DNA from 2 places in the Bifidobacterium sp. LH_419 genome. Region 1 is predicted to be linked to the other one. Evidence: riboswitches for the same ligand, from Rfam matches in the RefSeq annotation. Region 1 holds a riboswitch; the other holds the start of a gene.
What was found. A riboswitch is a leader RNA that binds a small molecule or an ion and turns the genes downstream of it on or off. The one in region 1 is predicted to bind FMN.

Region 1 (21,932 bases):
GAAGCGCGGCGTCCTCATCCGCGTCGTCGGTCCGGACGGCTGGCTGCGCGTGTGCATGGGCACCGACGAGGAGATGGCGCGATTCCGCGACGCCCTCGCCGAGACCCTGCGCATCGTGGAAGCCGAATGAGGCCACGCGAACGGCATCACCACGTCGCAACGCAGACTTTCCCGCAACTTTCCTGAAGGAGCAACATCATGGCGCGCACCGCGCACATCGTCCGTGAGACCAGCGAGTCGCACATCGACCTCGAACTGAATCTCGACGGCACCGGCCAGACCGACATCGACACCTCCGTGCCGTTCTACAACCACATGATGAACGCGCTCGGCAAGCATTCGCTCATCGACCTGAAGATTCACGCGCACGGCGACACCGACATCGACGTGCACCACACCGTGGAGGACACGGCCATCGTGTTCGGCGAGGCGCTCAGGCAGGCGCTCGGCGACAAGCGCGGCATCCGCCGCTTCGCCGACGCCACCGTGCCGCTCGACGAGGCGCTCGCCAAGGCCGTCGTCGACATCTCCGGCCGTCCGTACGTGGTGTGCTCCGGCGAGCCGGAAGGCTACGAATACTGCATGATGGGCGGCCACTTCACCGGCTCCCTCGTGCGCCACGTCATGGAGTCGATCGCGCTGCACGCCGGCATCTGCCTGCACCTGCAGGTGCTCGCCGGCCGCGATCCGCACCACATCGCCGAAGCCGAGTTCAAGGCGTTCGCGCGTGCGCTGCGGTTCGCCGTCGAACCCGATCCGCGCATCGAGGGTCTGATCCCGAGCACGAAGGGATCGCTGTGATGTCCGGCTGGGACGACGGCAAGAGCGACGGCCCCGACGATTTCGATCCGGACGCGGGCCATCTTTCCGATGACGACATCGCCAAGGCGATGGAGGGCTTCGAAAAGGAGTTCGCGCAGGAGAGCGGCACCGGCGATGCCGACGGATCCGGCGCCTCCGCCTCCGACGGCGACCTGCCGGACATCGACGGCATCGACATCCCCGATGATGCCTCCTCGATCGATCCTGCCACCGGATTCGAGGACGCGCTTGAGGGACTGCTCGGCAACAAGGCGAAGATGGCGGCGCTCGTCACGCGCATCGCGTCGGCGCAGCTGCTCGCCGCGTTCTGCCAGCTGTCCGACATCTCCGCCGACTGCATCGGCTCCAACCAGGGTGCCGTCGCCGTACTGCGCAGTCTCGACGGCGACGCGCCCGAGGCGGCGGCGCGCGACATCACCACCGTCGTCGGCGGCATGAGCGTCGTGCTCGGCGTCAACCGCGCCGACAAGCTCGAAGTCACCCTGTACGCGGGCGGACAGGCCGGATCCACGCTCGCCCCGCCCATCCTGTTCAACTCGACGCCGCGGTTCGTGGAGGACCTTATGCTCGGCATCACCACCGTCGCCCAATTGAAGTCGAAGGGCTTCGAAGTGGTCGACTCGGGGAGTATGGACCACGATCAGGCGATGAAGGTGATCGCCGACCACACGCGCATGGGCCGTGGGGGAGCCACCCGCGGTTCCAGCATCGAATAACCTGTCATATCGATAAGGAGAATCCCGTGACCACAGCAGTCGTCTTCGACTATGGATTCGGCAACGTGCGTTCCATGGTGCGCGCGCTCGCACGACTCGGCATCGACACCTCGCTCACCTCCGACTACCGTCAGGCGCTCGAGGCCGACGGTCTCGTCGTGCCGGGCGTCGGCGCGTTCGCCGCCTGCATGGAGGGCCTGCGCCACGTGCAGGGCGACCGCGTGATCGTCGACCGTCTGCGCGCCGGACGCCCGGTGCTCGGCGTGTGCGTCGGCGAACAGGTGATGTTCGAGACCGGTCATGAGCATGGCGAGAACGCCGCCGGCGTCGGCCTGATCGGCGGCTCCGTCGACCCGCTCGACGCGGACGTCGTGCCGCACATGGGCTGGGATACGGTCGAAGGCGCGGAAGGCTCCACGCTGCTCAAGGGCGTGGAGGACGAACGCTTCTACTTCGTCCACTCCTACGCCGCGCATGAGGCGACGGCGAAGGATCTGTCCGGACTCCAGATCGAGATCGCTGACGAACAGCACGTCACCTGGTGCACGTACGGCCGCAGCCGCTTCGTCGCCGCCTACGAGCGCGGGCCCCTGTCGGCCACCCAGTTCCACCCGGAGAAGTCCGGCGATGCGGGAGCCCAGCTCCTGAAGAACTGGATCGCCACGTTCTGACCGACGTCACCGGCCGCCATCGTCACAACCGCGTCATCGCGGCCAACCACCAATCCCCGAGAAAGGCTCCCATCATGTCCCTCACCCTGCTTCCCGCCGTCGACGTGCGCGACGGCAAGGCCGTGCGACTGCGCCAAGGCGAGTCCGGCTCCGAAACCGACTACGGCTCCCCGCTCGAGGCGGCGCGCACGTGGGTCGAATCCGGCGCGGAATGGATCCACCTCGTCGACCTCGACGCCGCGTTCGGCACCGGCGACAACCGCGCCCAGCTGCGCGAGATCGTCCACGAGCTCGGCAGCCGCGTCAACATCGAGATGTCCGGCGGCGTGCGCGACGACGCGTCGCTCGACGCCGCGCTCGAAGCCGGCGCCGCCCGCGTCAACATCGGCACCGCCGCGCTCGAGAACCCGGAATGGACGCGCAAGGCGATCGCGAAATACGGCGACCGCGTGGCCGTCGGTCTCGACGTGCGCGGGCACACGCTCGCCGCGCGCGGCTGGACGCGCGAAGGCGGCGACCTGTTCGAGACGATGAAGATGCTCGACGATGCCGGATGTTCGCGCTACGTCGTCACCGACGTCGCGCGCGACGGCATGATGAGCGGGCCGAACCTCGACCTGCTGCGTGAGGTCGCCGAACGCACCGACGCGAAGGTGACCGCTTCCGGTGGCATCTCCAAGCTCGACGATCTGAGGAACATCCGCGAGCTCGCCGACCTCGGCGTCGACTCCGCGATCCTCGGCAAATCGCTCTACGCGCGCGCGTTTACGCTCGAAGAGGCGCTCGAGGTCGCGAAGTAGGCATCGAAAGACCAAGTAGGTGCCGGATGTCGTCCGAAGGATGACGATTGATGAGCCGGCGCGGGAAATCCCGGAAGATACGCAAGTCTTCCGGGATTTCTTGTGTTGACGTCGTCTCAGTGCAAGGATTCCCGGAAGAAGGGGATGATTTCCGGGAATCCTTGCGCCGAGAAAGGGCGGCGCCGTGCCGAGAGAGGTCGGCGCCAGGATTCCCGGAGGGGCGGAGCGTGTCCCTCACATCCTCTACGCGCAGGGCAGTTGGCCCTTTTTGATCATCTTCTTGAAGACGGCGTAGTCCTCGTCGTTCTGCTCGGCGTAGCTGACGGCGAACGAGGCGATCGCCTGGTCGAACTCGTCGGAGCCGCCCAGATAGTTCGCGATCGCGATCGAATCGCCGGTGCGCGCATGCGCGTGGGCGAGGCACCAGGCGCACATGCGCGCCAGATCGGACAATGCCGTGGCGTTGAGGTTGTCGATGTCGATCGACCCCTTGCCGTTCCACAACTGACGCACGTAGTAGTCGCGCTTCCTACCGTCCTCGGCGAGGAAGCTCGTCCAGCCGAGCAGCACGTCCGCCGTGGATTGGATGAGCTTCTGGCCCTGCACCACGCGTTCGCCGTGCGTCGCGTACGGGGAGGCGCCGCAGTAATGCTCGAGCACCGAATACGTGGCCTCCTTCATCTGGATCATCATCGGATCGTCGATGTCGCGCGCGATCCACACGCTCGCCCAGGCGCGCTGGCCCACCGAACCGACGCCCACGACCTTGCGCGCCGCATCCTGATAACGGAAATGGTCGAACACCCAGCGGCGATCCTCGTACAGGGAATGGCGGTAGTTCTCGAACAGCGTGTCGAGACGGGCCTGCAACGCGTCGAGATCCGCGTAGCTGTCGAGCTCGTTGATCGGCACGAGTTCGGGCGGATTCGACTTGAACCTGAGCTTGCCGTCCTTGAACCGGCACAGTTTCGCGGCGGCCGCGTCGTTGTCCTTGAGCAGCGCCTTCATCGCGGCCTGGCGCAGCGTGCCGTTGCGCTTGCCGCCGCCGGTCGTCTCGAACCGGTCGAGCGTCTCCTCCACGTCGAGATGCTCGTACCAGGCGTCGAGATAATCCATTTCGGAGAACCATTTGATGCGCTCGCGGTATTCGCGCGTGCATTGGAGCACGGCCTCGCGGATCGCCTTCTCCTTGAGCTTGTTCGCGCGTCCGCAGATCTCCACGGACACGGCGAGACGCTTGAGATCCCACTCCCACGGTCCGGTCGCCGTCTCGTCGAAGTCGTTGATGTCGAACACGAGACGGGCGGAGGGGGAGCGGAAGATGCCGAAATTGCCGATGTGCGCGTCGCCCACGCACTGCACGGGGATGCCGGTGACCGGCGTGGTCGCCAGATCGTTCGTCATGATGAGCACCGTGCCGCGGTAGAACGTGAACGGGCTGGCGCTCATGCGCTTGTAACGCAGCGGGATCAGATCGGGCACGCGGATCGCGGACTGCTCCTCGAGCAGGTCGATCGCCTCGCGGCGGCCGGACCGCACCTGCCAGACGGCGTGCGATTCGAGCGGCGCCTTCGCGCGTGCGGCGATGCCGGCGCGCGAACGCTCGCGGGGGGAGTCGGCCCGTTCCCATGACGTGACGTCGATGGGCGGATTGGCGGATGGGGTGAGATGGTCTTGTGCGGCTTCGCTCATGGGCACCACTGTAGCGTGACGTGCGCCGAGGTAACAAAGCCCTAACACGTGGGTGTGAGGATTGGGCACTATGGATAAGCAACAGGAGTTCGCCCTGCGCACCGTCGAGGAACGCGACGTGCGCTTCATTCGTCTATGGTTCACGGACGTGCTCGGCACGCTGAAGTCCGTGGCCATCGCGCCGGCGGAACTGGAGGCTGCGTTCGAGGAGGGGCTCGGATTCGACGGTTCGGCCATCGAGGGCATGACGCGCGTGTCCGAGGATGACATGATCGTCAAGCCGGATCCCTCCACCTTCCAGATCCTGCCGTGGCGCGGCGGACCGCAGGGGACGGCCCGCATGTTCTGCGACGTGCTCACCCCGGACGGCGAGCCGAGCCTCGGCGACCCGCGCCACGTGCTGAAGCGTTCGCTCGCCAAGGCGAAGGAGAAGGGCTTCACGTTCTACGTGCACCCCGAGATGGAGTTCTACCTGTTCGAGCAGCAGGACGATTGGTCGAAGGCCCCGACGCCGATCGACGAGGGCGGCTATTTCGACCACGTGCCGCGCAGCCCCGGCATGGACTTCCGCCGCGCCACCGTGAACATGCTCGAGCAGATGGGCATCTCGGTGGAGTACTCGCATCATGAGGCGGGCCCCGGTCAGAACGAGATCGACCTGCGGTACGCGGACGCGCTCACCACGGCCGACAACATCATGACGTTCCGCACCGTGGTCAAGGAGATTTCGCTGGAACGCGGCATCCACGCGAGCTTCATGCCCAAGCCCCTGGCCGACGCGCCCGGCTCCGGCATGCACACGCATCTGAGCCTGTTCGAGGGTGATGCGAACGCGTTCTACGAGGCCGGCCAGGAGTTCAACATGTCCCTGACCGCCCGCCAGTTCGCGGCCGGCATCCTCCACCATGCGGCGGAGATCTGCGCGGTCACCGACCAGTACGTGAACTCGTACAAGCGCCTGTGGGGCGGCAACGAGGCGCCGAGCTACATCTGCTGGGGCCACAACAACCGTTCCGCGCTGCTGCGCATCCCGCAGTACAAGCCCGGCAAGGGCAATTCCGCGCGTATGGAGTTCCGCGGCCTCGACCCGGTCGCCAACCCGTATCTCGCGTACTCGGTGCTGCTGGCCGCCGGCCTCGACGGCATCGAGAAGCAGATGACGCTGGCCGAGCCGACGAGCGACGACGTGTGGGAGCTCACCGACGAGGAGCGCCAGTCCATGGGCATCGAGCCGTTGCCGCGCTCGCTCGGCGCCGCGTTGAAGATCATGGAGAAGTCCGATTTCGTAGCGGACGTGCTCGGCGAGCATGCGTTCAACTACTTCCTGCGCAACAAGCGTCAGGAGTGGGAGGAGTACAACCGCCAGGTCACCGCGTACGAGCTCAAGACGTACCTGCCGAAGCTGTAAGGGTAAGGTGCGGTCGGCGCGCATGCGTGAAGGCGGGGCTTCCTGTTGCTGGAAGCCCCGCCTTTTCCGTGTGATTGCCATGTTGCCATGTGCCGTTGCTTCGCCACGGGTCGCGGCCGCGGCGGTCAGGAGACGGTGAACGTCCTCGTGACGGGCTTCGTGTCCGACGGCTGCGCGGAGGACCGGATGCGCACCTCGACCTTCCCGGGCTCGTCGGCGAGGTAGGCGACCTGGATCCGGGCCGACGCGCCGGCGTCGAGGTCCAGCAGCTGTTCGTTGGCCGTGTAGTCGTCGCCGTCATGCTCGGGTAGGTACGTCATATCGAGCTTCGACCCGTCCTTCCATACCTCGAGGCTGGCCATGTCGGTCAGGCCTTGGGGTTTGTTGCGCTTGTTCACCCACGCATAGGTGACGACGATCGTGTGCTCGCCCCTGCTCGTGTCCGGTCCGCGCTCCGCCTTCAGCGGCTTCACGTAGCCGAGGACCGTCGTGCCGCGCCAGTCTCGCAACGGGATGTAGCTCTTGAGATCGGATTCGTCGGGTGCCGTGGCCTTGGGGGCGGAATCCAGTGCGATGCGTCCGAACTCCTCGCCCATCGGCCTGCCCGCGGCGACGGAGAACGCGGCGGACACCGCGTCGGTCCCGTGGAATCCGAGCGCCGTGAACGTCACCGGCGCGGACGCGTCCATGATCCGGTAGGTGGACTGGATCGAGGTCTTCTCCTTCGGCATGACGGTCCGCTGCCGCGAGTCCGCGTCGTAGCCTTCGAGCGGCGTATGGTGCTCGCCGTTCTCGTAGACGTCCTGCACGGAGGAGCGTGGAAGCTCCAGCCCATGCTGCGAGGCCTGCGGGTCGGAAATCAGGTTGAGCTGTATCGCATGCTCCGAGGTGTTCTCCAGCGTGAAGTAGACGACGATGAGTGGTCGGCCGTCGATGCGGTCCACGCCTCCCGACACGGCTTTGTCGACGGTGAGGACGGCCGTGTCGTCCGTGTCGCTTCCGGTCAACGGGCCGTTGCCCTCCTTGACCGATATCTCCGGGTCCTGCGGTGCCGGCGTCGTGCTCCAGGACGATGATGATGACGATGATGATATGGACTTCATGGCGCGTGTGACCCGCCAGAAGCCCACGAGCTGGGGGACGACCAGCACGGCCACGGCGGCGACGATGAGCAGTGTGCGCACCCGGTGCATCGTCGCTTTCTCGAATCGGTCGGTCTCGCCGGAGTCGTTAGGTTTGCCGGGTTTATCGGGGTTATCGGGTTTATCGGGTCCGCCGCCTTCGCGTGGACCGTCGGCCCCGCTGTTCCCATTGATCGTGTCGTTCGTATCCGGCTTGCCGGTCCCGCCATCGGTCCCGGCGCCGTCGCCGTCCCACCTGATCTGTCCGCTATCGGAATCGCCGAACATGCCGCGCCCCTTCCACCCGCGTGTCGCTTCATCTCCATTGTAGGGCTGGGCCAATAGCATGCACATGGAACGACATGACGAGGAAGAACCAGGAAGATGACGAATAATCCCGCACCCGTGACGGAACCCGGCGAGAAACCTGTTTCGACCCGATCCGACCGCTTCTTCAACCTGCCGGTGACGATTCTCGTCCTCGCGAGCTTCATGCTCGGCATGAGCGAGTTCGTGGTCGTCGGCATCCTGCCCGACATCGCGCAGGGACTCAAGGTGTCCGAGGTGACCGTCGGCAACCTCGTCGCCCTGTTCGCGTTCGTCTACGCGCCGGTCACGCCGCTCGGCTCCGCCATCTCCGCCCGGTTCCCGCGCTTCGCGACCTACCTGACGCTCATGGGCGTCTTCCTCGTCGGCAACCTCCTGTGCGCGCTCGCGCCCAACTACGCCGTCCTGCTGGTCGCCCGCATCATGATTGCGCTCGTCTCCGGCACGCTCGTCGCCATCGCCATGACCTACGCGCCCGACGTCACCACGGACAAATACCGCACCAAGTTCATCGCATGGGTGTTCTCCGGGTTCTCCATCGCCTCCGTCGTCGGCGTGCCGTTCGGCACGTGGGTGGCGAACACGTTCAGCTGGCGCATCACGTTCCTCATCATCACCGCCGCCACCGCCGCGCTCATGGCGATGATGTTCCTCGTCCTGCCGCGCAACTCGCACCCGGTGACCATCGGCTTCCTGCGCCAGTTCCGTCTCTTCTTCGACCACCGCATCTGGGGCGGCGTGCTCACCGTCGTGTGCGGCGCGGCCTCCAGCTACGTGTTCTACACGTATCTGACGCCGATCATGCGCGACGAGATCGGCGTGCCCGAACGCTATGTGAGCATCGGACTCGTCCTCTACGGCGTCGCCTGCCTGTGGAGCAACCTGTACGGCGGCAAGCTCGCCGAGCGCGGCCGCGGCGTCGAACCGCTCGTGCGCACGCGCCCCGTCTTCTGCCTGCACACCGTACTGCTCGCCACGCTCGCGCTCGCGCCCGTCGTCCCCGTGTACGGCGCGATCCTGCTCGTCGCCCTCGGCATGATGATGTACCTGTTCAACTCGTCGTCGCAGGTGCTGTACATGGACGTCGCCGCCCAGTCGCACCCGGGATCGATGAACCTCGCCGCCTCGCTCAACTCGATGAGCTTCAACATCGGCATCGCCATCGGATCCGCGGTCGGCGGACTCGTCAACGACCATCTGGGACTCACCTGGCTCGGCCCGTTCGGTGCCGTCTTCGCCGCGCTCGCCGTCGTCATCACCACGCTGCTGCGCCGTTATGTGACGGCGGAGGAACCGGCCGAAACCGCCGCAATGTGAGCTTGCCCACAGCGCAAGCCTTTTTCCACCGGTTTTTCAGGTTTTTCTAGGCTTTGGGGTCGGTGGCTTCCCTATGATGGCAAGGCAGGGGAATACCACGAATCGTGGTATTTGATATTTCAGCCTATTCATCGATTGCAAAGGGAAACCATATGCGTCGCAAAGCGATCTCGACCGTCATCGCCGTCATCGGCATCCTCGCCGCGGCCGCCGACATGATGCTGCTGTTCGCCGGCAGGGGGAGCGCCGCCTCCCCGTCGGTGGCCTCGGGCACGCCGCTGGGGTCGGGCACGTCCGGCTCCTCGTCCGCCTCCGGCAAGGGAAGCTCTGGCTCGGCGGCATCGGACGGGGGCGCCGGCGCCGATTCCGATTCCGGCACCGACTCTGCCGATGGCTCCGATGGCACCTCGTCCGATTCGGGCGCGTTCAAGGACGGCGTCTACACGGGCGCGGTCGTCGCCACATCCAAAGGCGACGTGCAGGTGCAGGTGACCGTGGCCGACGGCAAGGTCACGCAGGTCGCCGCCGTCAAATACCCGAGCGACAACCCGCGTTCGCTCGGAATCGCCCAGCAGGCGATCCCGCAGCTGTCCGACGAGGCCGTCAAGGCCCAAAGCGCCGACATCCAGATGGTCTCCGGCGCGACCGAGACCTCCACAGGATTCATCGGCTCGCTGCAGGACGCGCTCGACCAGGCGAAGTGACATGACGTCCACCGCCATCGCCTACCACGCCACGGACGACGGCATGCTGCGCACCGCGGTCTTCCACCTCATGACCATGCCGTTCACGCTGCGTCTGAGGCGCGCCGACGAATCCATCCTGCGCGGGGCCGCCGAATCATGCCGTGAATTCCTGTCGCACGTGGACCGCACGTTCTCGCCGTTCCGCGACGATTCGCTCACCTCGCGCGCCAACCGCGGCGACTGGAGCGGCCTGCTCGACGACCACGACTTCCACGAGGTCTATGCGCGTGCCGCCATGGCCGCCGACGTCACGCACGGCCATTTCCGTGCGATGCGCGACGGACACTACGATCCGGTCGGCCTGGTCAAGGGGTGGGCCATCGAACGCGCGTTCACGCGCTTCCTGCGCCCGCTGCTCGACTCCGGGCGCGCCGAGGCGGCCGCGCTCGGCGGCGGAGGCGACATGCAGCTGGGCGTCGCCTCCGACAGCGATTACGTCTGGGGCGTCGGCATCGAGGATCCGCGCGACGCCGGCATGCTCGCCGGCACCGTGCGTCTCGCCGACGGGGCGGTCGCGACCAGCGGCACGTCGAAACGCGGCGAACACATCGACCGGACGGCCGACGACCTCATCCAGGCCACCGTCATCGGCACGCATCTGACCGACGCGGACATGTGGGCCACCACCGCCATCGCCGCCGGACGCGAGCGGTTCGCCGATCTCGTCGCCGGGGAATCCGATTCGCTGTTCTCCGCATTGCTCATCGACCGGGACGGGGCCAAGCACACCGTCACGCCGCATCCCGCATCGGCGGCGTGACGGCGACCGCGACGCCGCTTCATCCCAACCACAATCACCGCTACCTAGCGAACCCGCATATCGAAAGGACATCGCAACCATGCTGCGACGCATCACCACATCCACCGCCCTCGCCTGGGTGGTGGCGCTGTTCGTCATCCCGCTGCCGTTCCTCGCCGCGCTGAGAGCCGGAATGCCCGCGTTCTTCGCGGACATGTCCGCCGGCATCGGCATCGGCGTCGTCGCGTACGTGTGGATGCTCACCGCCGTCTACCTGGCCGGACGGCCGCGTTGGGTGGACCGCACGGTGGGTCTTCCCCACATGTATATGATCCACGGCGTGCTGAGCCTGTTGGCCATCGCGCTCGCGTTCCTGCACGCCAACCTGCTGCCCGCAGAAGGCCTGACCAAACTGTTCGGAGGCGCCGGCCTCTACCTGTTCATCTTCCTCGCCGTCTACTCGTTGGTGTTCATGGCCGGATGGCTGTCGGCCCGCGTGCGGTGGGTGGCCTCGCTCAAGCGCGCCTTGGAACGGGTGTTCCGTCATGAGTCGAGCGTGTGGATCCACCGTCTCAACCTCGTGGCCGTGGCGCTCATCTTCCTGCACGTGCAGTCCATCGCGTTCGTGCGCGACGATCTGCCGTTCATCATCCTGTTCGATGCCGCCACCGTGGCCGTGTTCGTCTGGTACGTGGTCTCCAAAATCCGCCAGCGCGCCGGTGCCGTCGCCGCCCGTGTGGCCGACGTGCGTCAGGTCGCGCCGGGCGTCACCGAGCTCACCCTCGACGTGCCCGCCAAGGACGCCCGATGGGAGCCCGGCGATTTCACGTTCATCCGCTTCCCCGAGACGAAGGGCATGCGTGAATACCATCCGTTCTCGATGATCAACACGGCCGTCGGCGCGCAGACGGGTTCCGGACTGGTGCCCATGCGCTTCGACATCCGCGCCGACGGCGATTTCACGCGCCGCATCGCCACGTTGCCCGTGGGCACGCCGGCGCTCGTGCAGCCGAGCTACGGCCGCTACCGTCGCTTCATCGACGAACATGCGGACGGCGCGCCGTTGGTCATGCTCGGTGGCGGCATCGGCGTGACGCCGCTGCTGTCGCTCATCGAGGCGTATGCGCCGACCGGCAGAAGCGTGACCCTGCTCTACGGCGCGCGCGGCGAACAGGACCTCGTGCATGCGGACGACCTGCGCGCGATGGACCACGACCACGCCAACGTGCACGTCACCCTGCGCGCCGGCGGCCGTTTCGAGGAGAAGGACGTCGCCGACGCCATGCGTCCGGGCGCGCTCTACCTCATCGCCGGCCCCTACGGGATGCTCAGGGCGTGGCGTGCGTTCCTGCTCAAGCGGGGCGTCAACGCCGACGACATCTACTACGAGCCGTTCGCGATGTGATTGCGATTGAGGCCGGGCATCGGTTCCCGTCGGCCGGTTCCCGTCAGGCCGGTTCCCGTCGGGCCGGTTCCGTCAGACGGAACCGTCAGGCCAGCACGGACAGCGCGGCGAGCGCGGCCAGATAGAGGACGAGCACGGCGGCGAACGCCACGTCGCGTGCGGCGACCCGCATCACGCGCCAGTGCGTGCGGCGGGCGCCCTCCTCATAGCAGCGGGCATCCAACGCAAGCGAGAGGTTGTCCGCGTGACGCAGCGCGCCGGCGAAGATCGGAACGATGATCGCCGTCATCGCCCTCACCCGCTGCGGGAGCGTCCCCGTCTCGATCGAACCGCCGCGCGCCGCCTGCGCGTCCGCCACGGCCTGCGCCTCCACGGCCAGCGTGGGGATGAACCGCAGGGCGAGGCTCAGCACGAGTGCGATCTCCTGCGTGTGCACGCCGAGCCGGTGCAACGGTGAGAGAAGCGAGGCGAACGCGTCGGTGATCGCGGTGGGGGTGGTCGTCGCGAGGAACACCGCGCCCAGGATGATGACGAGCGCGAAACGGCACGTGTACAGCACGGCCGTGGCCACGCCGTCGTCCGTCACGGGGATGGGACCCAACGTGAACAGCGTGTCGCCGGTGCGCACGAAGAACATGTTGAGCAGCCCCATCACCGTGAACAGGCCGAGGAACATCCTCACCGAGCCGAGTAGCCGTGCTGGTCTGATGCGTGCGGCCGTGGCCACGCCGGCGGTGAACGCCGCGCCGAGCAGCAGCTGCCATGCGTTCCCGATCGCGAACGCGGAGAACATGGCGACGAGGAACGCCACCATCTTGACGCGCGGGTCGAGACGGGCCATGGGGGAGGACTTGGCGGCGGTCCGGGCGCCGGCGCGTGGAACATCCCGTGAAACGTATTGTGAAACGCCTTGTGAAACGTCCTGTGGCGCATCCGCGCCCGCGGGGATGCCGAGCGCGTCGTGCGTTGTACCGGCATCGGACGCCGACAACGCCGCCATATCGACGATGCGGTCGGCCATGCGACGGGCCTCCTGATGGCTGTGGGTGACGACGAGGATGGTCACGCCCTGCGTCTTGAGCTCGTCGACGAGCCGGTAGATGCGTTCGCGCGCGTCCGCGTCAAGACCCGCGGTCGGCTCGTCCATGACCAGCAGCTTCGGCCTGCACGCGATGACGCCGGCGATGGCGGCGAGCCGCTGCTGTCCACCCGACAGATCGAACGGGGAACGGTCGGCGAGACCGTCCAGACGTGCGACCCGCAGCGCCCAATCCACGCGCTCGTCGATTTCGGTCCGCGGCAGCCGCTGATTCGTGGGGCCGTACGCCACGTCGTCACGCACCGTATCGGCGAACAGCTGGCGTTCCGGATGCTGCATGACGAGCCCCACCGTGCGGCGCAGCGCGGCGAGGTCGCGCCGTTTCGCCTCCTCGACGCGGATGCCGTCCACGATGATCGAACCGGAATCCGGCTTGGCGAGCGCGCACACGAGCCGCAGCAGCGTCGACTTGCCGGAACCGTTCGCGCCCATCAGCGCCACCGTCTCGCCACGGCGGATCCTAAGCGACACGTCGTCGAGGATTGGCCCGCCGCCGGCGTAGGCGTAGGAGACGTGGGAGACGGACAGCATGATGTCGGTGGCGTGGGAGTGCGTCGCCTGTCGCGGGACCACCCCCGCCCGTTTCGCGGGATCCCCCGCCGGCGGGAACGAAGGATGCGCGTCGTCGTCCGCCATCCGACCATGTTCGAGCCGCACGACGCGACCCGCCCGCGCGATCTCGTCCGGATGGTGCGTCACGTGGACGATGGTCGTGCCGGCGGCGTGCAGCTCGTCGAGCACGTCCATCACCTCGCGTCGTGCCAGCGGGTCGAGCATGGCGGTCGGCTCGTCGAGCACGAGCAGGCGTGGGCGCATGGCGAGCATGCCGGCGATGGCGGCGCGCTGCTGCTGGCCGCCGCTCATGCGGATCGGGTTCGCGCGGCGCATGTCGTCCAGCCGCACGGCGTGCAATGATTCGGCGATGCGCTCGCCGATGCCGCCACGCCCGTTGCCGTCGTCGCCGTCGCGCGGTATGCCGAGATTCTCCGGTCCGAACGCCACATCGTCCTCGAGCACGGTGGTGACGAGCTGGTCCTCCGGATTCTGGAACACGGCGCCGATGCCCCGACGGGCCGCACGATAGGCGTCCGCGTCGGGACCGGCGTCGGAGAAGACGGTATGTCCGAGCAGGATCACGGTGCCTGCGTCAGGCGCGGCGAGACCGGCGACGAGACGGGCGAGCGTCGATTTGCCCGATCCGTTCGCGCCGGTGAGCGCCATGTAGTCGCCTTCCCGTACGGTCAGGGAGGCGTCGTCGAGCGCCCAGGTGGCGCCGCCGTCGTAGCTGAAGCGGATGTGGTCGAGTTCGGCGAGGTTCACGGTCGTCGGTTACTTGTCGAGCAGCTTGGTGATCGGCTTGTAGATGAGGAACGTGACGACCGCATGGATTGCGAACTTGAGCACGTTGAACGGCAGCAGGATCGGCACGATCATGGCGGCGACCTGCGCGACGGTCATGTGCGCGTAGATCGGCGTGATGACGAGGTTGCCGAGGATGGCCGCGGCGAGCGCGACGACCGCGCCCACGACGATGCCGATGATCGCGCCCTTGCGCGTGCGGTCGCGACGGTAGATGACGGACGCGGGCAGCGACAGCGCGAGCGCGACGAGAATCGCCATGAGCGCACCCCACGGATCGGTGAACGCGTGCGGCAGGAAGCCGAGCACGGAGACGATGGCCGCGGCGGCCGGACCGAACGCGAAACCGGCGATGAGGCTCACGATGCCGGACGGATCGTACTTCAGATACGGGGCCGCCGGGAAGATCGGCAGTTCGATGAAGCTGGTGACGATCGCCAACGCGACGAACAGCGCGTAGACGGCGATGCGGCGGGTGGACCAGCGGCCGGAATCCGCGACGCCCGTGGCGTGCGTGCCGGTGGCGTGGTCGACCGTCTTGGACTGGAAATGATTATCAGAAGATACGCTCATGCCGAGCTCTCCGTTTCTCCCATCCGGACTATGACCGTTGGCTCCGGATTCGCACCGGATCGGCCGCTTTCGCGGTTCGCGGGCTTCCCGACGCCTCCCGTTGTGAATCCCGGGGGCCGGGTTACCGCCAGTAAGGAATCGCACCTTCCCTGAAACTGACAAGACACTGTATACGCGTGACCGTGGATTTCGCGCAAATCCCGTTTCACTGTGCGGAAAACCCGTCGCATGCGAAGCGGCCCTCCGCATGACGCGCGTGTCGATGCGGAGGGCCGTTGATACGGTCGTTTGGCGGTGATTCCGGGCGGGAGCCTACTTGTGCAGGAACAGGCCGCCGTCGCCCCACGCCCACCGGCCCTGGCCGGCACCGATCTGGAAGTGCAGCTTCGCGATGCCCAGATCGTTGAGCGCCCAATGCCCGTCGCCCGCGGCCGGATCGATGTGCGCGGCCGCCGTATCGTCGTCGGCATCGTAGGTGAACGTGACCGGCTGGCGGTTCATCGCGCTCGGCGCCTTCATCGCCGCCTCGACGCCCGCCTTGAACCATGCCGGCGCCGCCTCGCGCGCCTCGTCGGACATGCCGGCGGTGAACTCCTCATACGACTTCGTGGGACGATGCGTGCGCTGGAACTCGACGAGCTCCTCATACGACTTCGCCAGGCGCTCCACATGATGCTCCGGGTGGCCGATCACCACGGCGAGGTACAGCTCCTCGCCGTTGCGGATATGGCAATGCCTCGCCGCCTCCGCGCGGTCCCAGCTGCCCGCCACCCACAGGGTGCCCAGGCCCCTCAAGGTCGCGGCGAGCACGGCGCGCTCCGCGTAGAAGCCGGCGCGCTCCTTGGCCTCGGCGTCGTTCTTCGGGCCGACGATGGCCAGATAGTTCGCCGCGTTCCTGAGATGTCCGGAGGCGTTCGCCTCCGCGAACACCTCCGGGTGGTTGCGCACCAGCTGGAGATGCAGGTCTCCGAGGAGATTCAACGGCGCGAGGGTCATGTCGAGCTGACGGGCCGTGTCGTCGTCGATCGGTTCGTCGTCGTAGGAGCGGATGGCGGTGCGGATGTTCACCGCATCGATCAGTTGCGTGTGTTCTGCCATGCCTCCCATTATGGCACCGCATTATGGCACCGCACGATGCGGCGACGGTGCAAACGTGTGCGCGACATGCGGGCGTTCGTCCGCTGTTTGGGATGCGAGGGCGGTACGATGCAGGTAACGGTTAGGAAATCCAATACAAGGAGGAGAATCGACGATGATTGAAACCGCGCAGGCGTTCGGCATCGATATCGGCGGCTCCGGCATCAAGGCCGCACCCGTCAACCTGGAGAAGGGCGAATTCGCCGAACCCCGACTCAAGATCCTCACCCCCGAGGTGTCCACTCCGGACGCGGTCGCCAAGATCGTGCGCCAGCAGCTCGACCACTTCGAAGTGCCCGAATCCGCTCCGGTCGGCATCGCGTTCCCGGCACCGATCAAGCCGGGCAAGCCGCTCGACTTCATGGCCAACCTCGACCAGTCGTGGGTCGGCGTCGACGTGACCGCAGTGTTCTCCGAGGCCGCCGGCCGCCCCGTCACCGTCGTCAACGATGCGGACGCCGCGGGCCTCGCCGAACAGCAGTTCGGCGCCGCCAAGGGCAAGGACGGCCTCGTCATCGCCACGACGCTCGGCACCGGCATCGGCACCGCGCTCATCATCGACGGCGTGCTCGTGCCCAACACCGAGCTCGGCCACCTCATTCTCTCCGACAAGCACCCGGACGCGGAGAAGTACGCGGCCAGCTCCATCCGCGAGCAGGAGGACCTCGGCTACAAGAAGTGGGCGAAGCGCCTCACCAAGTACTACGGTCTGCTGGAGAAGTACTTCAACCCGGATCTGTTCGTCGTCGGCGGCGGCGTGAGCCGCAAGGCGGACAAGTTCCTGCCGTTCATCGAGATCAAGACCCCGATCGTGCCCGCCGCGCTGCGCAACGAGGCCGGCATCGTCGGCGCCGCTTACTACGCGAGCACCAAGCAGCACTGAGTCCGATCGCCGTCTTCCGAAGACGGCATGGGGCCGCCCGGATCCGTTCCGGACGGCCCTTTTCGTCGCCCGCGCTACAGTGGAGGCATGACCGTTCGATTCTCCTCCCGCGTGGACATCTCCGCGCCCAACCCGATTGCCGCCGCCGAAGCCGAGGCACGCGCGCAGGGCGTGACGCTCGGCAAGCTCAACGATTCCAACCCGACCAGGCACGGGCTCGCCCCGGCCGAGGTACCGGGGGAGTATACGGCGGAGCCGCGCGGGCCGCGTGCGGCGAGGGAGTCGCTGGCCCGCTTCCTCGGAAGCGGGAACCACCCCCAGTCCGCTTCGCGGACAGCCCCCGCCGGCGGGGGCCAAGAAGAAGGGGACATCGACCCGGATTCGCTGTACCTGCTGAGCTCCACGTCGCAGGCGTATTCGTGGCTCATCAAACTGCTGTGCGACGCCGGTGACGCGGTGCTCGCCCCGAAGCCCGGCTATCCGCTCATCGAATCGATCGCGCGCCTCGAATGCGTCGACACGATCGAATACCAACTCCAGTTCGACGGCTCCTGGTACATCGACACCGCCGCCATCGAGGAGCTGCTCTACTCGCAGGAGGGCGACCGCATCCGCGCGCTCGTCCTCATCAACCCGAACAATCCGACCGGCTCCTACGTGAAACCGGAAGAGCGCGCCACGCTCGTGCGCCTGTGCCGGGAACGCGGCATCGCCATCATCGCCGACGAGGTGTTCTACGACTACGCGCTGGAGCCGTTCGACGGCAACGCGCGGCTCGCGGGGGAGCCCGGCGCGCTCACGTTCGCGCTCGACGGCTTCTCCAAGATGCTCGCCGCGCCGCACGCCAAAGTCGGCTGGATCCGCGTCTCCGGGCCGGAGGACGACGTGCGCGAGGCGCAGCGCCGACTCGACGTCATCGCCGACGACTATCTGCCGATGAGCGACATCATCGCCGACCGGCTGCCCGAACTGCTGTCGGTCGCGCCGCACCAGACGGCGCGCGTGCGCGACCGTGTGCGCGCCAACCTCGCCACCCTGCACGCGCTGCTCGCACGCGACGAGCACGGACTCGTCGACGTGCTGCGCGCGGAGGGCGGCTGGAACGTGCTGCTGCGCGTACCGGCCGTCATCGACGAGAACGAGCTCGTACTCAGACTCATCGGGACCAGGCGTCTCACCGGACAACCCGGCTACTTCTTCGACATGACGACGAACGGCTATCTCGCGCTGTCGCTGCTGCCCGAGGCGGACGAGTTCCGCGCGAACGTGACGGCCGTGCTCGACACGGTCGCCGCGATGCTCGACCTCGGCTGACGGCGAACGTGACGGCGGCGACGGCTATCCCGATGACGGCGGACCGGTCTCACGCCGCCGACTTCGCCGCCTCGTAGCGTTTGCGAATCAGATCCATGTAGAAGGCGACGGCGTCGGCCGGGGAGCCGTCGAAGACCACGTGCTGCGCGTCGAGCACGAGCGTGCGGTCGATCGCGTATTCGGGGCGGACGATCATGTCCGTGTCATGCGTGGCGACGATCACCTGCTTGTCGTAGGTGAACAACGCCTCGGCCACATGGCGCGTGCCGATCTCGTCCAATCCCTTCGACGGCTCGTCCGCGACGATCGCCGCCGGGTCGAACGCGAGCGCCGCCGCGATGGCGAGCAGATGGCGCTTCTCCGAATCGAGCTCCGCCGCCTTCGCCTTGCGCAGGCGCTGCAGGCCGAAATGCGCGAACAGGTTGCCGATGCGCGCCGCGCGCTCCGCGTCCGCGATCTTGTGCTTCTTCAACGATTCGTCCACCGCCTGCGTGATGTCCTGCGCACGGTAGAACACGTTCGGAATCTCCTCGCGGCGCACCTTGCCCACCCATTCGTCGACCGTCCTGAGATCCTTCTTCGACGAGGTGTCGAGCGTGGCGGCGGCCGGATCGGTCCGGTCGCCGCCGGTGATCGTGACCGTGCCGGCGGACGGCTTGAGCGAGCCGTCAAGCAGGCCGAGCAGCGTGGATTTGCCGGAGCCGTTGAGGCCGATGATCGCGACGCGCTTCTCGCCGATCGTCAGGTCCGTGGGGTTCAGGCCCACGTGGCCGTCATCGTAGACGTGACCGGCGCCGGAGAGCGTGAAGGTGAGCGACGCCGGCTTCGCGGCGGGTCTGCGGGAAAAGAAAAAGCCCATGCCGCCTACTGTAGTAAGTGGCATGGGCCGATGCGCCTTGAGGGGTCGCGTGGTGCACCCCCTCAGTCCGCTGCGCGGACAGCTCCCCCTAAAAGGGGGAGCATCCCACTGTTGCGCCCCCTTTTAGGGGGAGCTGGCGGCCGGAGGCCGACTGAGGGGGCCGGAGCTGGGGTGGATCGGGCCGTCAGGCGAAGTAGAAGCCCTTGAAATCGTAGTGGTAGACGCGGTAGATGTAGCCGGTGGACAGGGCCATCTTGTACTGCGCCTGCAGGTTGCCGGCGTCGTCGTACACGCCGAGCACGCCCTGCATGCCCGTGTCCACCAGGTTGATGGAATCGGTGATCTCCTGCGAGGAGCTCACGTACGGGGAGTACGGCACGTCGAACGACTGTACCTCGGTGTACGTGCCGGCCTTCTCGTCCACTAGGTACTTGCGGAACTGGGAGCGGGAGTCCGGGTCCTTCGAGCTCTGCGCGGTGGAGATGCCCTTGATCGTCGTCCAGTCGAAGTCGGGGCGGGTCATCGCGTAGCCGAAGTTGTTGTCGAACATGTAGATGTAGTACTGGCCGTCGGGCAGCGACGGGTCCTCCTCGTAGGTGATCGAGTGCTGGCCGCCCGTGTCGCCGAAGTCGCCCATCTTGGTGAGGAACGACTTCTTGTAGGAGGTGCCGTCCCACACGGTCGGCTCGCCGATCATCCAGTCGAGCTTCGGCGTGCCCTCCACGTCGTCCACCTTGATGATGGTGGGGTCTCGCGCGCGGAGAACAGCGCGGAGCCGTCGGGCAGCAGCTGGATTGTGTTGAAATGGATCCAGTCCCAGCGGTTCGTGGCGGTCGGGTCGGATTCGTCGATGCCGGAATGGTCGGTGGACGCCTTGTAGTCGGGGAACATGTCGCCGAAGTCGATGAGCTGGGTCACCTTGCCGGTCGTCGTGTCCACCTTGATGACCTGGTCCTGGACCGCGTGGTCGGAACGGGTCAGATCGGTGGCGAGGGACACGATGTTGCCGTCCGAATCGAGCGCGTAGTCGTGGTGGAGGATGAACCGGTCGCCCAAGTCGATGATCTTCTCCAGCTTGCCGAGACGGTTCATGCCGACGAAGTGCTTCGTCGAGGCGGAGAACCACATGAGGCCATTGTCGTCGAACAGGAGACGGTGCGAACGGTAGTAGAGCACCGGCACCTCGCCGCGCAGCACGCCGTTCACGTCGTAGTAGTACATGAAGTCCTGGTCGTTGGAGTCGTTGCCGAGAATCGCGTACAGGCCGTTGCCGAGCGCCTGCGTGGCCTCGCTCGTCGGCTCGACCGGCTGTTCGAGCCGCACCTCCTCCTCGCCGAGGATCTTCGCGCCCTTGTGCGTGATCTGCTTGGTGGCGACGGTCGCGCCGGACGAGTCCTTCAACGTGAGCGTGATCGTGTTCTTCACGTTCGGGATGAGGCCGAGCACGAGGAACTCGTGCGTCGTCGCGTAGTCGTCGCCCTGTTCGGCGGTGGCGGAGAAGTCCGGGTATCCGGCCGCGCTCACCGTGTAGGAGACGCTGGTCTTCTGGTCCGTCGTGAAGTAGACGTACAGGGACGTGGTGTTCGTGCCGTACGGGTTCTCCTCGACGAACGGGTCGTCGAGCGTGGCGGCCGACTTGTCGCGCGCCACGGCGAGGTTCTCGTCGGCCATCTTCTGGTAGTCGGCGGTGTAGATGTTCTCGATGCGCGCGTTGAGTCGTTCGACGCGATGCTCCTTGATCGCCGCGTCGACGTTGTCCTGCGTGACGAGGCACAGGCCGCATGCGACGGCGAGTGTGACGGCTGCCGCCACGATCTTCAATACGAGATTGCTGTTTGCTGTTCGCTTCATTGTGATGATTCCGGCTTTCTGGCTGCGGACGCTATTGCACACTGACCCACTCAGTATTATGCCCGCGCCCTTGGAATTCTTGGGGTTCCACTGGGATTTGCCTGAAAGTCGAAGGTCCGGCGCCGCCTCCGATGGGAGGGGAGGGAGGACCGCGTCAGAGCGTGAACCAGGTCATCACGTCGTGGAAGAGACCCGGGCTCGTGCCGATCATCTGATCCTGCCTGCCGGGCGTGAACAGGCACAGCACGTTGACCAGCACCGTGGCGGCGAGCACAGCGAGCACGACGACCCGCACGATCCTCGTCCCGGTGGAGGCCGGCGCGGAGCCGTCGCCGGCGCCGTTCACCGCCCGCAGCAGGCCGGGCAACGCCGCCAACGCGAACAGCCATCCGAAATCGCCCATATAGCGCCATCCCAGGCCGGCGCTCGACGCGTCGAACACGGTGATGAACAGGGCGAGCACCGCCGCGGTCGCCATCACCGGCATGAGGGGGGAGAGGTGGGGGCACCGCATGAGGAACGGCAGCGCGAACACGGCGAGCAGCAGCGGGCACAGCACGAACAGGCCGCCGACCATCGGCTCCGCGAACGCCCATTCGCCGAGCGGCGCGGGGGAGAGCGCCACGAACGGGAAATCACGCACGATCCTGAGCGGCAGGGCCAGATAGTAGCCGACCATCGCGGGGATGTCGGCGATCGGCTGCCGGAACGTCGTCATGTCCGTCACCGTGAACTGGTAGTCGTTGCCGAATTCGAGGAACGAACCGAAACGGGCGTGGTTGTAGGCGGCGAGCGGCAGCAACGGGACCGCCGCCGCGGCGAGCACCACGAGCGGGGCGCGCAGCGCGTGCCTCACGCGCACGCGGCGCGCTTTGAGATTCGCGGCCATCGCGCGGATCTGCGGCCAGAACAGGGGGAAGCCGAGCATCGCGGCCAGACAGAACGTGGGGCGGCAGCCGAAGTTCACGGCGATGAGACACGCGCCGAGCCCCAGCCGGGGCAGCGACAGCTCCGGCGCGCCGTCCATGCGCCACCGGTCGGCGGGATTCAACGGACGTTTCACGGTCGAAGCGCCCACCCATAGCCACAATCC
Region 2 (6,870 bases), on a different contig from region 1:
TGATCTCGCGGAAGGCGATGGACAGCGGCTTCTCGTTGTTCTGGTACTCGACGAGCGGGCCGACGTTCTGCAGCAGGCCCTCGTTGAGCTGGGTGAAGTAGGAGTTGATCTGACGGGCGCGCTTGGCGGCGAAGATCGCCAGCGCGTACTTGGAGTCCGCGTGCTCCATGAGATCGTCGATCGTCGGGCTGGCCAGACCGTCGGGGGTGGGGCTGGTGCCGAACTCCTCGTTGCCCTTGACCTCGGTGGTCTCGGTCTCGGTTTCTTCTGCCATATTCATGCTCCAAACCATGGAAAATCTATCTCAACCGCAACAAGTATAGACAGGTGCGGGGACTCCCCCGGCATCGCGACGATCGGCCGCGCGACACGCCGATGGGCCGGAGAATCCGGAAATCCGTTCCGACGGCCGGCGACGGACGGACGACGCCGGCGCCGTCGGAATGGACGGCATGTCAAATCCCAATGATGCCAACGATTCACGGACACCGTGATTGCCAACGTTTGCATCGAACCGGTTCGATACCTGCGGCGATTGCGCTCGCGAATCATCGTCCAACACGCCGGAATCCGAAACTCCCCCTTGCGCAGGTCACGATGGCGCGCTATTCTGAAACCGGTTTCAAACGGAGCCGAGAAAAAACAAGCAAAGCCACCAAGGGGCTTTGACCAACGAAAGGAATTATCATGTCGTTCAAGGATTCCATGATTCGCGGTCTCGCCATGTACGGTGCCAACGCGATGGCCCAGCACTCCATGGGCAACACCAAGGTCCTCTCCGACCTCGTCGAGTCCAACAAGCTCGGCCGCTGAACAAGCGCATAACGCATAAGACTTCGCGGCGCACGTCATCGCAAACAAGACAACAGGAAACGGGCGTCGCACACCGAAAATTGCAAACGTGGTCATCGGCCCAACGCCATGACCGAACCTGAAAGGAAAACATTATGTCGTTCAAGGATTCCATGATTCGCGGTCTCGCCATGTACGGTGCCAGCACGATGGCCCAGAACACCATGGGCAACACCAAGGTCCTCTCCGACATCGTCAACGACGCGCAGAAGATCGCCCGCTGAAACTGACTTGTCGGCTCGTGTCTGAGCCGACCGCTGTGTGAGAGAGAAGAGAAGACGGGGTTCCGGAATCATCCGGAACCCCGTCTTTCATATGCGTGGGCACCGACGCACATGGCGACGGATCAGCGCGGCACTGCGAAAACCGCTCACGGTGCGGTGACGACGCACGCGGCGTGAGCGTTACCGACGTAACATCCTCGTGAATTCCACATATTGACTCTTGACAAAACGCGTGTCCCGATTAAGGACTTGAATGGAATCATGACCGAAATGCGATCCGCAAAACTCATGTCCGGCCGCGTCTTCGCAGGCGCGCGCGCCCTCTACCGTGCCGCAGGCGTCAGCGGCGACGATATGGGCAAGAAGCCCATCATCGCCATCGCCAACTCCTTCGACGAGTTCCTCCCCGGCCACGTCCACCTCAACAAGGTCGGCCGCATCGTCTCCGAGGCCATCAAGGAGGCGGGCGGCATCCCGCGCGAGTTCAACACGATGGCCGTCGACGACGGCATCGCGATGGGCCACACCGGCATGCTCTATTCCCTGCCCTCCCGCGACATCATCGCGGACACCGTCGAATACCAGTGCAACGCGCACTGCGCCGACGCCCTGATCTGCATCCCGAACTGCGACAAGGTCGTCCCCGGCATGCTGATGGCCGCCCTGCGCCTCAACATCCCGACCGTGTTCGTCTCCGGCGGCCCGATGGAGGCCGGCACCACCGTCCTCGCCGACGGCACCGTGAAGAAGAACACCGACCTCATCTCCGTGATGTACGCCTCCGCCGACGACAACGTCTCCGAGGAGGACCTGCTCAACTACGAGAAGACCGTCTGCCCGACCTGCGGCTCCTGCGCCGGCATGTTCACCGCCAATTCGATGAACTGCCTGACCGAGGCCATCGGCCTCGCCCTGCCCGGCAACGGCACGATCCTCGCCTCCCACGGCTTCCGCAAGGAGCTGTTCCGCAAGGCGGCCCGCCAGGTCGTCAAGATCGCGAACCAGTACTACAAGGATTCCGACGACTCCGTGCTGCCGCGCTCCATCGCCACCAAGCACGCGTTCGAGAACGCGATGACGATGGACGTCGCGATGGGCGGCTCCACCAACACCGTGCTGCACATCCTCGCGATGGCCCAGTCCGCGGACGTGGACTTCACGCTCGACGACATCGAGCGCATCTCGCACACCGTGCCGTGCATCTGCAAGGCCGCCCCGTCCGGCAAGTGGGAGATTTCCGACGTGCACCGCGCCGGCGGCATCTGCGGCATCCTCGGCGAGCTCGACCGTGCCGGCAAGCTGCGCAAGGACGTCCATTCGATCGACTATCCGTCGCTCGAGGCCAAGCTCGACGACTGGGACATCATGCGCGACACCTGCACCGAGGAGGCCAAGACCCTCTACCACGCGGCGCCGGGCCACATCATCTCCCCCGAACCGTGGACGCACGAGACGCTGTTCGACTCGCTCGACACCGACCGCGAGCACGGCGCGATCCACGACATCGACCACCCGGAGATCCACGAGGGCGGCCTCGCCGTGCTGCGCGGCAACCTCGCCCCCGACGGCTGCGTCGTCAAGACCGCCGGCGTGCCGCAGGAGATTTGGAAGTTCCGCGGACCGGCACTCGTCGTCGAGTCCCAGGAGGAGGCCATCAAGGTCATCCTCGACGATACCCTCAAGCCCGGCATGGCGCTGGTCATCCGCTACGAGGGCCCGAAGGGCGGCCCGGGCATGCAGGAGATGCTGTACCCGACCTCCTTCGTCAAGGGCAAGGGCATCGGCAAGCAGGTCGCCATGCTCACCGACGGCCGCTACTCCGGCGGCTCCTCGGGTCTGGCCATCGGCCACATGGCCCCGGAGGCCGCGAACAAGGGCCCGGTGGCGCTCATCAAGAACGGCGACATCATCGACATCGACATCGAGGCCCGTTCCGTGAACGTCGAACTGACCGACGAGCAGCTGGCGGAACGCCGCCGCGAGCTCGAGGCCGGCGACGGCTACGTGGCGCACCGCGACCGCAAGGTCTCGCAGGCGCTCAAGGCCTATGCCGCGTTCGCCCGCTCCGCCGACAAGGGCGCGACGCGCGACCCGGAGCTCATCAACAAGCTCTCCGGCCTCGCCTGATCGGGACCCGTCGCGGCAAAGGCCGACGTCCACTACATGGGACGTCGGCCTTTGCCGTCTACGCCCCGTCCCCTATACTGTCGAATCGACAATTCAATACGCATCTTCAGGGCAGGGTGAAATTCCCGATCGGCGGTTCAGTCCGCGAGCATCGATCGATTGCGATCAGCAGTCGCGATGCCGAACCGGTGAGATTCCGGTACCGACAGTCATAGTCTGGATGAAAGAAGCTGCGGCGGCGTGGACCATCGGCCCGCGCATGCGACCGCATACCGTCGCATGCGCGCATCGGGCGATGCGCATCATGCAGCCCATCTCGAACACCCTGGATTTCGAACGGAATCCAGGGTGCTCGCGTTTCAGGGCCGCGAAACATGGCGCGTCTCGCCCGATGCCCGGGCAGCCGGAACCAAACCGGCACACGGCCCCACCGCCATCATGAAGCACCCTGGACATGCCCTATCGCAAGGAAAGGGGATTTTCATGGACGATAGGGACCTCATGTCCGTGGCATTGCGCCACGCACAACTCGGAGCGGGCAAGGTCAACCCGAATCCGATGGTGGGAGCGGTCATTGCGCGCGACGGCGCGATCATCGCCACCGGACATCACGACCATTTCGGCGGATGGCACGCCGAACGCGCCGCGCTCGAAGCGGCGAAACGCGACGGCGTCGACGTGCGCGGCGCCACGATCTACGTCACGCTGGAACCCTGCTGCCACACGGGCAAGCAGCCGCCGTGCACGCAGGCGCTCATCGACGCCGGAATCGCCCGCGTGGTGGTCGGCTCCCCCGACCCGAACCCGCTTGTCGCCGGCAAAGGCGTGCGCCGGCTCGAGGACGCGGGTATCGAGGTCACGCAGGGTGTGCTGCGCGAGGAATGCGACGCGCTCAACGAAATCTTCCTGCACTACATCACCACGCGCACGCCGTTCGTCATGCTCAAATACGCGATGACGCTCGACGGCCGCATCGCCACCGCATCGGGCCTGTCGCGCTGGATCACCGGCGAGGCCGCGCGCCGCCGCGTGCACGAGGACCGCGGCCGGTTCGCCTCGATCATGGTGGGCGTGGGCACGGTCGTCGCCGACGACCCGCAGCTCACCTGCCGCATCGACGGCGGTCACGATCCGATCCGCGTGATATGCGACACCGATTTGCGCACGCCTCGCGACGCGGCGGTCGTCGCCACCGCGCGCGAGACGCCCACGATCATCGCCACCTGCTCGACCGACGAGCCTCGCGCGCAGGCCTACCGCGACGCGGGATGCGAGATCCTCCACGTGCCGGCCGACGCCGACGGGCACGCCTCCGTCGCCGCCACCGTCGAAACGCTCGGCGGGCGCGGCGTCGACAGCATGATGATCGAGGGCGGCGGCGAACTCGCCTGGTCCGCGCTGCGCGACCAGGTCGTGACCAAAGTGAGCGCCTACGTCGCGCCGAAACTGTTCGGCGGCCGCACCGCGCCCGGCCCGGTGGGCGGCGCGGGCGTCGGCGCGCCGGATGACGCCTTCCTCCTCACGCACCGCACCGTCGCCGCGGTGGGCGACGACATCGTCATCGAAGGAGGCGTCGACTATGTTCACCGGAATCGTTGAGGACCTCGGCACGGTCGTCGGATTGGAGAACGGCGCCGACTTCGCACGACTGTCCGTCGACTCGCCGACGGTGGTGACCGATCGCACGGCGATCGGCGAAAGCATCGCCGTCAACGGCGTGTGCCTGACCGTCACGTCCGTGCGCGGCACGACGTTCACCGCCGACGTGATGCACGAGACGCTGCGACGCTCCTCCCTCGGCTCGCTCCGCCGCGGCGACCATGTGGACGTGGAACGCGCGATGCCCGCCGACGGACGGTTCTCCGGGCACATCGTCTCCGGGCACATCGACGGCACCGGCGTGATCACGTCAATCACGCGCGACGGCATCGCCGTCGTCTATACGATCCGCGCGCCGTATGCGCTCATGCGGTTCATCGCCGAGAAGGGATCGATCGCCGTCGAGGGGATCAGCCTGACGGTGACGCACGCCGGACGCGACACGTTCGGCGTGTCGATCATCCCGCACACCGCCGCGCACACGGTGCTGGACGAACGGCGCATCGGCGACGTGGTCAACCTCGAAACCGACCCAATCGCGAAATACACGGCGCGACTGCTGGAGATGCCGGCGGACGGCGGCACGGACGGCGTGACGGCCGGGACGGCCGGAGACGCCGGAACGGGCGCGATCACGGCGGACTTCCTCGCCGCGCACGGATTCTGACAACGACAAGACATCATCGAGAACGGAAACGACGGAAATGACGGAACAGACGCAATACACGGAACACACGCAACATACGAACCCGGACGACCCGGTGGCGCGCGCCATCCGGGACATCGCGGCCGGTCGCATCGTCGTCGTGGCGGACGACGAAAGCCGCGAGAACGAAGGTGACCTCATCTGCGCGGCCCGCCACGCGACACCAAGCAACATCGCGTTCATGGCCACGCACGGCAGGGGCCTGATCTGCACGCCGATGAGCCCGGAGCTCGCGACGCGGCTCGACCTGCCGCCGATGTGCACGGCGAACACGGACAGCCACCACACGGCGTTCACCGTGTCGATCGACCACGTGACCACCTCCACCGGCATCAGCGCGCGCGACCGCTCGCTCACCGCGTTGGCATGCGTCGACCCGGACACGCGGCCGCAGGACTTCCGACGCCCCGGGCACATGTTCCCGCTCGTCGCACGCCCCGGCGGCGTGCTGGAACGCAACGGGCACACGGAGGCGACCGTCGACCTGGCGCGATTGGCCGGACTCGAGCCGTGCGGACTGTGCTGCGAGATGATGAAGGCCGACGGCACGATGATGCGGCGCGACGACCTCAAGCGCTTCGCCGCCGAGCACGGACTGGCCTACATCACCATCGCGCAGCTGCAGGACTACCGCCGCACGCACGCGTTCCCGCACACGGTGCGCCGCGTGGCGCGCGTGAACCTGCCCACCGAATACGGGCGGTTCACGATGGTCGGCTACGAGTCGGACGACGGCGGCGAGCACGTGGCGCTGGTGATGGGCGACGACATCGTCTCCGGCGAACCCGTCCTGTGCCGCATCCACTCGCAGTGCCTGACCGGCGACGTGTTCGGCTCGCAGCGCTGCGACTGCGGGCCGCAGCTGCGCGAGGCGATGCGGCGCGTCGCCGAGGCGGGACGCGGCGTCATCCTGTACCTGAGCCAGGAGGGACGGGGCATCGGGCTGCTCAACAAGCTGCGCGCCTACGAGCTGCAGGAGCGCGGGTTCGACACGCTCGACGCGAACCTGGAACTCGGATTCCCCGCCGACGCGCGCGAATACGAGACCGCGGCGGCCATGCTGCGCGACCTCGGCGTCGCGTCGGTCGACCTGATGACCAACAACCCGGACAAGATCGGCCAGCTGGAGCAGGCGGGGATCGCCATCGCCTCGCGCGTGCCGATCGTCATCCCCGCGAACGCGTACGACGCGAACTACCTGTCCACCAAGGAACACCGGATGGGGCACCTGCTGGGAGCCCTGTCGGGCATGACGAATCTGTCCACCACGACGAACATGGCGACCACGACAAACCTGTCCACCATGACAAAGGAGAACTGAAATGACCGTATTCGAAGGACAACTGGTAGCCGGCGCCGCTT

Region 2: linked by a shared signal. The riboswitch ahead of ribD (bifunctional diaminohydroxyphosphoribosylaminopyrimidine deaminase/5-amino-6-(5-phosphoribosylamino)uracil reductase RibD) and the one ahead of AC1AYX_RS02665 (ECF transporter S component) in region 1 are both predicted to bind FMN.

Annotation. Positions count from the first base shown of each region.
Region 1 is NZ_JBKEVG010000002.1:2,682-24,613, forward strand. Features, by position in the region: gene AC1AYX_RS02600 (histidinol-phosphate transaminase) at 1-130, shown strand, start outside; gene hisB (imidazoleglycerol-phosphate dehydratase HisB) at 199-801, shown strand; gene AC1AYX_RS02610 (hypothetical protein) at 801-1,538, shown strand; gene hisH (imidazole glycerol phosphate synthase subunit HisH) at 1,565-2,209, shown strand; gene priA (bifunctional 1-(5-phosphoribosyl)-5-((5-phosphoribosylamino)methylideneamino)imidazole-4-carboxamide isomerase/phosphoribosylanthranilate isomerase PriA) at 2,284-3,009, shown strand; gene AC1AYX_RS02625 (DUF2252 domain-containing protein) at 3,253-4,701, opposite strand; gene glnA (type I glutamate--ammonia ligase) at 4,772-6,109, shown strand; gene AC1AYX_RS02635 (DUF5067 domain-containing protein) at 6,235-7,518, opposite strand; gene AC1AYX_RS02640 (MFS transporter) at 7,615-8,874, shown strand; gene AC1AYX_RS02645 (FMN-binding protein) at 9,027-9,578, shown strand; gene AC1AYX_RS02650 (FAD:protein FMN transferase) at 9,580-10,380, shown strand; gene AC1AYX_RS02655 (ferric reductase-like transmembrane domain-containing protein) at 10,460-11,764, shown strand; gene AC1AYX_RS02660 (energy-coupling factor transporter ATPase) at 11,850-14,183, opposite strand; gene AC1AYX_RS02665 (ECF transporter S component) at 14,193-14,795, opposite strand; FMN riboswitch at 14,803-14,956, opposite strand; gene AC1AYX_RS02670 (nitroreductase family protein) at 15,108-15,893, opposite strand; gene ppgK (polyphosphate--glucose phosphotransferase) at 16,048-16,815, shown strand; gene AC1AYX_RS02680 (pyridoxal phosphate-dependent aminotransferase) at 16,903-18,129, shown strand; gene AC1AYX_RS02685 (ATP-binding cassette domain-containing protein) at 18,179-18,988, opposite strand; partial or broken gene AC1AYX_RS02690 (aryl-sulfate sulfotransferase) at 19,173-20,839, opposite strand; gene AC1AYX_RS02695 (hypothetical protein) at 20,994-21,932, opposite strand, start outside.
Region 2 is NZ_JBKEVG010000006.1:130,402-137,271, reverse strand. Features, by position in the region: gene rpoZ (DNA-directed RNA polymerase subunit omega) at 1-274, opposite strand, end outside; gene AC1AYX_RS05825 (hypothetical protein) at 688-813, shown strand; gene AC1AYX_RS05820 (hypothetical protein) at 948-1,076, shown strand; gene ilvD (dihydroxy-acid dehydratase) at 1,338-3,203, shown strand; FMN riboswitch at 3,302-3,439, shown strand; gene ribD (bifunctional diaminohydroxyphosphoribosylaminopyrimidine deaminase/5-amino-6-(5-phosphoribosylamino)uracil reductase RibD) at 3,687-4,802, shown strand; gene AC1AYX_RS05805 (riboflavin synthase) at 4,783-5,469, shown strand; gene AC1AYX_RS05800 (bifunctional 3,4-dihydroxy-2-butanone-4-phosphate synthase/GTP cyclohydrolase II) at 5,507-6,829, shown strand; gene ribH (6,7-dimethyl-8-ribityllumazine synthase) at 6,831-6,870, shown strand, end outside.